DNA from 3 places in the Allobosea sp. Root670 genome. Region 1 is predicted to be linked to each of the others. Evidence: predicted binding sites of a transcription regulator. Region 1 holds the regulator's gene; each other region holds the start of a gene.
The links. The regulator LexA, encoded in region 1, represses DNA repair genes until DNA is damaged. The targets are predictions, from matches to a motif close to TGTTCNNNNTGTGTTCNG.
Positions count from the first base shown of each region.

Region 2: the regulator LexA is predicted to act here: its motif matches at 1,485-1,502, upstream of ruvC (crossover junction endodeoxyribonuclease RuvC).
Region 3: the regulator LexA is predicted to act here: its motif matches at 1,896-1,913, upstream of ASE61_RS05740 (DNA recombination protein RmuC).

Region 1 covers NZ_LMJU01000015.1:474,099-477,370, reverse strand. Annotated here, with positions in the region: gene ASE61_RS14705 (ComEC/Rec2 family competence protein) at 1-1,091, shown strand, start outside; gene lexA (transcriptional repressor LexA) at 1,085-1,792, opposite strand; gene glp (gephyrin-like molybdotransferase Glp) at 1,873-3,084, opposite strand; gene moaC (cyclic pyranopterin monophosphate synthase MoaC) at 3,084-3,272, opposite strand, start outside.
Region 2 covers NZ_LMJU01000017.1:378,433-381,704, reverse strand. Annotated here, with positions in the region: gene ASE61_RS19800 (hypothetical protein) at 1-171, opposite strand, end outside; gene ruvA (Holliday junction branch migration protein RuvA) at 168-785, opposite strand; gene ruvC (crossover junction endodeoxyribonuclease RuvC) at 952-1,464, opposite strand; gene ASE61_RS19785 (sulfite exporter TauE/SafE family protein) at 1,574-2,407, shown strand; gene ASE61_RS19780 (YebC/PmpR family DNA-binding transcriptional regulator) at 2,511-3,257, opposite strand.
Region 3 covers NZ_LMJU01000001.1:1,242,127-1,245,398, forward strand. Annotated here, with positions in the region: gene truA (tRNA pseudouridine(38-40) synthase TruA) at 1-137, opposite strand, end outside; gene fmt (methionyl-tRNA formyltransferase) at 191-1,120, opposite strand; gene def (peptide deformylase) at 1,292-1,831, opposite strand; gene ASE61_RS05740 (DNA recombination protein RmuC) at 1,946-3,130, shown strand.

The sequences.
Region 1 (3,272 bases):
AGGCCTTGCTCGGGCCGAGCTTCCAGATGTCCTTCGGTGCGGTCGCGGCGCTGATCGCCTTCGCGGAACGCTGGGAAGGGCGAAGCCGCACCGAGCCGCCGCGCGTGTTGCCCTGGCCGCTCGGAGCCGTTTGGACGGCGGCGCTTGGCATCCTCGTCACCACCATGCTGGCCACCGCCGCGACGGCGCCCTTCGGAGCCTATCACTTCCAGACCTTCAATCCCTTCGGCCTGCTCGGCAACGCCATGGCGCTGCCCTTCGTCTCGCTCTTCGTCATGCCGGCGGCGGTGTTCGGCGTGCTCGCCTATCCGTTCGGGCTGGACTGGCCGGCCTGGGCCCTGATGGGGCTCGCCTCCGACGTCGTCCTCAAGGTGGCGCATTGGGTCGCGGCCATCGACCATTCCACCGTGACGGTGGCGGCTTTCGGCTCAGGCGTGCTGGCCTGCTTTGCGATGACGCTGTTGTGGCTGACGCTCTGGACCACGGCTTGGCGCTGGCTTGCGGCCTTGCCGCTGATCTTCGGCGTCGCGATCGCCGGAAAGCCGGAGCGGCCGGAAATCCTGATCGAGCGCGATGGCTCCGGGATGGCCGTGCGCGGTCCCGACGGGCGCCTCGCCATCGCCGGCAAGCCCAGCCGCTTCGTCCTGCAGCAATGGCTCGCCGCCGATGGCGACAGCCGCTCGCCCGACGATCCCAGCTTGCGCGCCGGCATCGCCTGCGACCGGCTGGCATGCGTTGCGCAGACCGCCGACAAGCGCACAATCTCCTATACGCGCGAGCGACTCGCCATCATCGAGGATTGCCAGCGCGCCGACCTCGTCATCACCGCCATCCCCTGGGGCGGCACCTGCAAGGCCAGGCTGGTCGAGCGCATGACGCTATCACGCGACGGCGCGACCTCGCTCTACCGGACGGCGTCGGGATGGAGCAGCCATATCGCGGAGCAGTCCGACAGTGAGCGGCCCTGGAGCCGCCGGCGCGAGCGACGCCTGACGGAGCCAGGCACGCGTCCCACCAATCAGTCGGTCACCGTACAGCCCGCACCGGCCGCCGACAACGAAGCCGAGGCCGACACCGAACGCCTTCAGTAGCGCCGCATCAGATTGACCAGCCGGCCCTGGATCTTGACCCGGTCGGGGCCGAGCACACGGGTCTCGTAGGCCGGGTTCGCCGCTTCGAGCGCGATCGAGGAGCCGCGCTTGCGCAGGCGCTTCAGCGTCGCTTCCTCGTCATCGATCAGTGCCACGACGATGTCGCCGGTATTGGCCGTGTCCTGCCTGCGGATGACGACGGTGTCGCCGTCGAGAATGCCGGCCTCGACCATCGAATCACCGCGCACTTCCAGCGCGTAATGCTCGCCGGAGCCGAGCATGTCCGGCGGCAGCGAAACGGTGTGGCTGCGGCTCTGGATCGCCGAGATCGGCGTACCCGCCGCGATGCGGCCCATCACCGGGATGGCGATGGAATGCCGGCTGTCGTCCTCGGCAGGGCGCGGCTTGGCCACGCTGGGCTGTGAGCCCAGGCCGCCCTGGACGATGGCCGGGCTGAAGCGGGGCCGTGCCTGAGGCGCGCCGAGCCCATCCGGCATCTTGATGACTTCGAGCGCACGCGCCCGGTTCGGCAGGCGGCGGATGAAGCCGCGCTCCTCCAGGGCCATGATCAGGCGGTGAATGCCGGATTTCGAGCGCAGGTCGAGCGCATCCTTCATCTCGTCGAAGGAGGGCGGCACGCCACTTTCGCGCAAGCGTTCCTGGATGAAGCGCAGGAGTTCATGTTGCTTGCGTGTCAGCATGGTCGCCGCCAGCCCCTCAATGCGCAGATTCGAAACAAAGCACGAACACCATACGCGTTCTGCTTGTGTTCCGCAAGCCGCTACCGCAAGGGCAGGATGCGGCAGGCCTCGCCTTTCTTCGCGGTAGCGGCATGGGCCGGGCGGATCGTCAGGGCCTGAGCGCGCGCCAGCGTGCCGAGCATCGAGGAATCCTGCCGGTCGAAGGGCGTCGCCACCCAGCCTTCCGGCGTCAGCGTGAGCTCCGAGCGCAGGTAATCCTCGCGCTCGTCATTGCCGGGCATGTCGCGTCCCAGAATGGCGGGGATGCTGCGGTCGCGATCGGCGTCCGCGATGCCGAGCAGCGCCTCGATCAAGGGCAGCACGAAGAGATGGCCGCAGACGATCGAGGAGACCGGATTGCCCGGCAGCCCGACCACGACCATCCGGCCGAGGCGTCCGGTCATCATCGGCTTGCCCGGCCGCATCGCGATCTTCCAGAAGCCCAGCGTCATGCCGGCCCGCGTCAGCGCTTCCTGCACGAGATCATGCGCGCCGACCGAGGCCCCGCCGAGCGTGATCAGCACATCGGCGTCGGCCTCGCCCGCCCTTGCGATCTTGCTGGCGAGATCGGCATGGTCGTCACGGGCGATGCCGAGATCGATGACAGTGCCGCCGGCCTTCTCGACCAGCGCGGCGAGCGAGAACGAGTTCGAGGCGACGATCTGGTCGCGGCCCACAGGTTCGCCCGGCGCCACCAGTTCGTCTCCGGTGGCGAGAATCGCCACCCGAGGCTTCCGCCGGACAGGCAAAGTCGGATGCCCCATCGCGGCAGCAAGGCCGAGGGCGGCGCTGTCGAGTGCGCGCCCGGCTTGAAGCAGCACGTCGCCTTCATGGAAATCGAGCCCTGCGGCGCGGAGGAACTTGCCTTTAGCTGGCGGCACGCGGACGCGGATCACCGGGCTGTCGACGCCGTCGGCATCTTCCTGCATCAGGATGGTGTCGGCGCCTTCAGGCATCGGTGCGCCCGTGAAGATGCGCACCGCCTGTCCTGGCCCGACCGCGCCCTCATAGGCCCGGCCGGCAGCGGATTCGCCGATGACAGTGAGCGAAACGCCTTCCGCCATCTCGTCGCCGCGCACGGCATAGCCATCCATGGCGGAATTGGCGAAGGGCGGTTGCGTCCTGAGGGCCTTGACCTCACCGGCCAGCACCCGCCAGGCGCATTGCGCCAGCGGCAGGGTTTCCGCCCCGGTCGGCCCCGGAATGCTGTCGAGCAGCGCCTTGCGCGCGACGGGGACCGGGGTGAGCGCCATCAGCTAGCTTTCGCCTCGTAATCGCCGGACTGGCCGCCGGACTTGTGCAGCAGGCGGATGTTCTCGATCCGCATCGCCCGGTCGACCGCCTTGACCATGTCGTAGACGGTGAGACAGGCGACGGAGACGGCGGTGAGCGCCTCCATCTCGACGCCGGTCTGACCCTTCATCTTGACTTCGGCGCGCAC
Region 2 (3,272 bases), on a different contig from region 1:
GGCGGTCCTGCCCGAGCTGTCGAACAGGCCGAGCGCATCGATCTCGGCGACGTCGTAGACATGCAGGCCGATCATCATGCTGTGCGAGCCCCAGCTCGCCAGCATGATGCGGCAGAGCTCGGTCTTGTCGGTCACGACGCGCAATTGAAGCTCGTCGGGCGCTTCGCTCACTTCGCCAGTTCCTTCAGGCCCAGCTTGATCAGCTGGGCCGTGCCGGCCCCATCGCCGGCGGCCTTGGCGGCAGCCGCCACGGCAGCCACCGCCTGCGCCCGAGGATAGCCGAGATTGGCGAGCGCGGACACCGCGTCGGCGATCGGCTGCGGCAGCTTCCTGTCCTCCAGCGCGCCTGCGAGCTGCGCCACGCCCGGATCGATATGGCCGAAGGCCGGGGCTTTGTCCTTGAGCTCGGCGCAGAGGCGTTGCGCGAGCTTGGGGCCGACGCCGGGGGCGCGCGCGATCGCGGCCTTGTCGTTGGTGGCGATGGCGGTGGCCAGCCCGCCCGGATCGAGCGTCGAGAGGATGGCGAGCGCGACCTTGGCCCCGACGCCCTGCACGACCTGCATCAGGCGGAACCAGTCGCGCTCATTGTCGGACATGAAGCCGTAGAGGCGGATCGCATCCTCGCGGACATGGGTCTCGATCGAGAGCGCGGCGGCCTCGCCCGGCTGAGGAAGGCGCTGGAGCGTGCGCGCCGAGCACTGCACGACATAGCCGACGCCCTGCACGTCGATGATGACGTGGTCCTCACCATAAGAATCGATCAGGCCCTTGAGCTTGCCGATCATCGATTTTCTCCACGAGTCATCCCGGGCGACCGTAGGGAGACCCGGGATCCATTCCGGAACATGTCTCGGTGAGGTTCCGGAATGGATCCCGGATCTTCGCTTCGCTCCGTCCGGGATGACCCACGCGAGGGAGTGTCGCGAAAAATGTCGCTCGGCAGCATGAGGCTCATGATGCCTTCATCTGCGCGACCAGCGCCTTCATGCCGCGATGCTGGGCATGGCAGATCGCTACGGCGAGCGCGTCCGCCGCGTCGGCCGATGAGGTCTCGGCCTTCGGCAGGAGCACGCGAATCATCGCCTGGACCTGCTTCTTGTCGGCATGGCCGACGCCGACCACGGTCTTCTTGACGAGGTTGGCGGCGTATTCCGCGACATCGAGTCCGGCGAGCGCCGGCACGACCAGTGCGATGCCGCGGGCCTGGCCGAGCTTCAGCGCCGATTGCGGGTCGCGGTTGATGAAGGTCTCCTCGACAGCGGCCTCGTGCGGGCGATGCGCGGCGAGGACCTTGTTCAGGCCCTCGTGCAATTGCCGCAGGCGCTGGCCGAGCGGCAGCGCGCCGTCGCTCTCGACGCAGCCGCAGGCGACGAAGGAGAGCTTGCTGCCTTCGGAGACGACGATGCCCCAGCCGGTCTTCCGGAGGCCGGGATCGATGCCGAGGATGCGAATCGGGGGTGCCATGTCGGGTTCAACCTAGCGGATGTTTCGGATTTGTCCCGCGCCGAGACAGGCCGCGCGATGGGGCTGGATGAATTCCCCTGATCGATGACATCAAAAAGGAAAGTTGTTCTTGCCGCCCGCCCGTGGGCATGGTTCGCCGCATCTTTCTTCCTCATCCGGTGTCATGTCCTTCAACCTGTCTTCCTTCATGCCGGGCCTCACGGCCGATGGCATCGCCGTCCTGCTGGCTGCAACGCTGCTCGGCGGGCTGGTGCGTGGCTTCACCGGCTTCGGCTTCGCGATGGTGTTCATGCCGCTGGCCTCGATGATCCTCGGGCCGGTCGCGGCGCTCGGCCTGATCTGGTTCATCGATCTGCCCTTCGCGCTGCCGATCGCGGCACGCAGCGCCAAGACGGCGGAATGGCGCGAAATCCTGCCGCTGCTGCTGACCGCGACGCTCGCCCTGCCGGCAGGAATCTGGCTGCTGATCTGGCTCGACCGCGAGACGATGCGCTGGGTGCTCGCTCTGCTCGTGCTCAGTGCGGTGGGCCTGATGGCCTCGGGCTGGCGCTATCACGGGCGGCCGACGATCCCGCTCTCGCTCGGGGTGGGCGCCCTGTCGGGGCTGTTCAACGGCATGGCCTCGATCGGCGGCATGCCGCTCGCGGTGTTTTGGCTCGGCGCGCAGCGCAACGACCGGCACAAGACGCGGGCCAACATGCAGGCCTTCTTCGGCGTCTCGACGCTGATCAGCGGCACGGTCCTGTGGTGGAAGGGCATCCTGACCGGTGGGGCCCTCATGATGGCGGTGCCGCTGTTCGCAATCTACGGCGTCGGGCTCTGGGCCGGCACGCATGGCTTCCGGCTGGCTTCGGAGCAAACGTTCCGGCGCGGCGCCTATCTGGTGATCTTCCTGAGCGCGCTGATCAGCCTGCCGCTCTGGGACGCGGTGATCGGGCGATAGGACGCGTCGCGGGTATCCGCGTCCTCACACCATATCAAGGCTTCAAAAACGCAAATGGCCGGGACGAGCCCGGCCATGATGCATGGAGGACGCTGGCTTCAGCTCACGCGCTGAGCTTGGCCATGATGTCGTCGGCGATCTCGAAATTGGCGAAGACGTTCTGGACGTCGTCGTCGTTGTCGAGCGCTTCCATCAAACGCATCATCGAGGCGGCTTTTTCCTCGTCGAGCGGGGCCGTCGTCGTCGGGCGCCAGACCGGCTTGGCCGAGGCGGGGGCGCCGAGTGCTGCCTCAAGCGCCTTGGAGACTTCGTTCAGGGCGTCGAAGGCGCAGAGGATGGTGTGACCGTTCTCGTCCGAGATCACGTCGTCGGCCCCGGCCTCGATCGCGGCTTCCATCACCGTGTCGGCATCGCCAGCCTCCGGCGGATAGCTGATCTCGCCGACGCGGTTGAACATGAAGGAGACCGAGTTGCTCTCGCCCAGCGCACCGCCCGACTTGGTGAAGTAGGAGCGTACGGCGGAAGCGGTGCGGTTGCGGTTGTCGGTCAGGGCCTCGACGATGACGGCGGTGCCGCCGGGGCCGTAGCCCTCGTAGCGGACCTCGTCATAGTTATCGCCTTCGCCGCCGGCTGCCTTGTTGATGGCGCGCTGGATGTTGTCCTTCGGCATGTTCTCGGCGCGCGCGGCAAGCACCGCCATGCGCAGGCGCGGGTTCATGTTGATGTCGGGCATGCCCATCTTGGCGGCGACGGTGATTTCGCGGGCCAGTTTCGAGAACAGTTTCGAGCGCACGGCATCCTGCTTGCCCTTGCGATGCATGATGTTCTTGAACTGTGAATGGCCGGCCATGGGAGCTCGTTACCT
Region 3 (3,272 bases), on a different contig from region 1:
TGCAAGCGGACGGGATGACCGCAGAAGGCCTCGACAGCCTCCTCGACGCTCTGCTGCACGGACGGGCCGTTGAGCTGGCGCTGCCAGCCCGAGAACGGCGTGCCGTCGTACTCGATGACGAGCTTGTAGCGCGGCATCAGAGTCCGCTACCGAAAAGTGCGAGGCGGTTTTCGGACAATGGCCTGCTCATTCAAAGCTTGTCGCCGGCTCCGAGCCGGGCGCCGCGCAGGAACTCGGCCCCGCTCATCGGCGCCTTGCCGGCGCGCTGGACCTGAAGCAGCTTCACCGCCCCGACGGCGCAGGCGACACTGCCCTCGTCGTCGAGCAGCGTGCCAGGCTCGGCCGCGCCGCCGGCCCGGGCCGTGCGCAGGATCTTCAGGCGCTCCGGCCCCTTGCCGAGGTCGATCTCGGCGAAGGCACCCGGGAAGGGCGAAAGGCCGCGCACGAGATCGTGGACCTGCTGCGCCGGCAGGGTCCAACTCAGCTTCGCCTCGGCATTCGCGATCTTGCTCGCATAGGTCACGCCCTCTTCCGGCTGCGGCGTGAACTGCAGGCCGCCGCGCCCGAGCGCCGCGAGCGCGCGCACCATCAGATCGGCGCCGAGCAGGCTGAGCTGATCGTGCAATTCGCCGGCCGTCATGTCCGGGCCGATCGCAAGGTTCTCGACCATGGCGACGGGTCCGGTATCGAGACCGGCTTCCATCTTCATGACACAGACGCCGCTCTCGGCATCGCCCGCCATGATCGCACGCTGGATCGGGGCGGCGCCGCGCCAGCGCGGCAGCAGCGAGGCGTGGAGATTAAGGCAGCCGAGCTCCGGCAGATCGAGGATCGCCTGGGGCAGGATCATGCCATAGGCGACGACGACGGCGACATCGGCCTGGTGCGAGGCGATGATCTCGGCCTGCTCCGGCGTCTTCAGCGTCTTGGGCGTGAAGACCGGGATGCCGAAACGCTCGGCAGCGCGATGCACCGGCGAAGGCTTCGTTTCGAGGCCGCGGCCAGCCTGCGCCGGGGGGCGGGTGTAGCAGGAGACGACCTCATGCCCCTGGCCTACGATCTCGGTCAGCACCGGCACGGCAAAATCCGGCGTGCCCATGAAGATGACGCGCAAGCTCATACGCTCGACCTTACCTTGGCCCGGCTCGATACCGGGAAGAATAGAACAGCCCTCATCCTGAGGAGCAGCCAGAGGCTGCGTCCCGAAGGATGATCCTGTCGCCTCCTGAAGCACCCTTCGAGACGCCGCGCACCGCGGCTCTCAGGACGAGGGCTCGGATACGACCGCTCGCTACGCAGCCCGTTCGCGCTTGGCTGCCTTGGCGAATTTCTTGGTGACGCGCTCGCGCTTCAGCCGCGAGATATGGTCGATGAAGAGCACGCCATCGAGATGGTCGATTTCGTGCTGCAGGCAGGTCGAGAGCAAGCCATCGGCCGCGATTTCATGGGTCTTGCCGTCGAGATCCATGTAGCGGACCTTGACCTCGGCCGGGCGCTCAACCTCCTCGTAATATTCCGGGATCGAGAGGCAACCTTCCTCGTAGGCGCTGAATTCGTCCGAGGACCAGGTGACCTCCGGGTTGATGAAGACCTGCGGCTTCTTCGGTTCGGGCTCCTCGCCCTCCTTCGTCTCGGGCTTCGACAGGTCGATCGTCACCACGCGCAGCGGCACGCCGATCTGGATCGCCGCGAGCCCGATGCCGGGCGCGTCGTACATCGTCTCGAACATGTCCGCGACCAGCGTCCTGATCTCGGGCGTGACGGCCTCGACCGGCTTCGAGACGAGGCGAAGCTGGGCGTCGGGCAGGATGACGAGCGGGCGAACGGACATGGGATTCCAAGGAGAAAGAGCTGTTGAGCCCGGGACATAAGCATTTGTGGAGGAGCGGTCAAACTGTTCCGCTTTCGTTCGCAATTCCCTGCCGAATCGGCTAGGCTCCCGCGCATGAACGAGATCGCCTTCACCCTGCTGGAACGCCCGGTGACATGGGCCGAGGCCGCGCTGGGCTTCGGGGGCCTGAGCCTCGCCCTGCTGCTGATGGCGGTGATCGCCAGCTGGCGCGGCGGCCGGAGCCGCGCGATCGAGGCAGCGATGGCGACTGAGCGCGCCCGCGAAATGGACGACAAGGTCGCCGAAATGAACCGCCAGCAGGCCGAGCTCGCCGGCCGGATGCAGTCGATGGCCGAAATCCTGTCGACCCGGCAGGGCGATCTCGCCCGCCTCGTCGCCGACCGGATGGACGGCCTGAGCCACAAGGTCGGCCAGGGCCTTGAGCAGAATGTCCGCCAGACCACCGAGAGCCTCGGCAAGCTGCAGGAGCGGCTGGCGGTGATCGACAGCGCCCAGAAGAACCTGACCGATCTCACCTCCGAGGTCGTGACGCTCCGCGACGTGCTCGCCAACAAGCAGGCGCGCGGCGCCTATGGCCAGGGCCGGATGGAAGCGATCGTCCGCGACGGGCTGCCCGCCGCCTTCTTCGCGTTCCAGCCGCAGCTTTCCAACGGCAAGCGGCCGGACTGCCTCGTCACCCTGCCCGGCGACGGGCGCGGCCTCGTCATCGACGCCAAATTCCCGCTGGAGAGCTTCACGCTGCTGCGCGAGGCGCGCGGCGACGACGCGAAGAAGACGGCCGGCCAGCGCGTGCGCAGCGATGTCGGCGTGCATGTGAAGGATATCGCCGAGCGCTATTTCCTGCCCGGCGAGACGCAGGACATCGCCCTGCTCTTCGTGCCCTCCGAATCGATCTATGCAGATCTGCACGAGCATTTCGACGATGTCGTCCAGCGGGCGCACCGGGCGCGCATCATGATCGTCTCGCCCTCGCTCCTGGCACTGGCGATCCAGCTGATGCAGTCGCTGGTTCGCGATGCGCGGATGCGCGAGGAAGCGCAGGTGATCCAGACCGAGGTCGGCAAGCTGCTCGACGACGTGCGCCGGCTCGGCGAGCGCGTCGACAAGCTCGACAATCATTTCCGGCAGGCACAGGACGATGTCGGCCAGATCAAGACCTCGGCCGGCAAGGTGACGAGTCGCGCCGAGAGGATCGGCGCGCTCGATTTCGACGACGAGAAGAGCGAGCCGAAGCTGCCCTTCGCCAAGGGGCTGGAGCTGAAACGCGCTGCCGAGTAGGCACCGGCGCCTTCACGCCTGCCGTCACGGCAAACGCTTCCTGCGCTTTTGATTTCTGCACTTGCGATGCGGAAGCTGCGCTGCTCGGCCGGCCACAGCGAAAGTACGCGCTCATGCCCGGGCGGCCCGCCCGTTGCGGCAT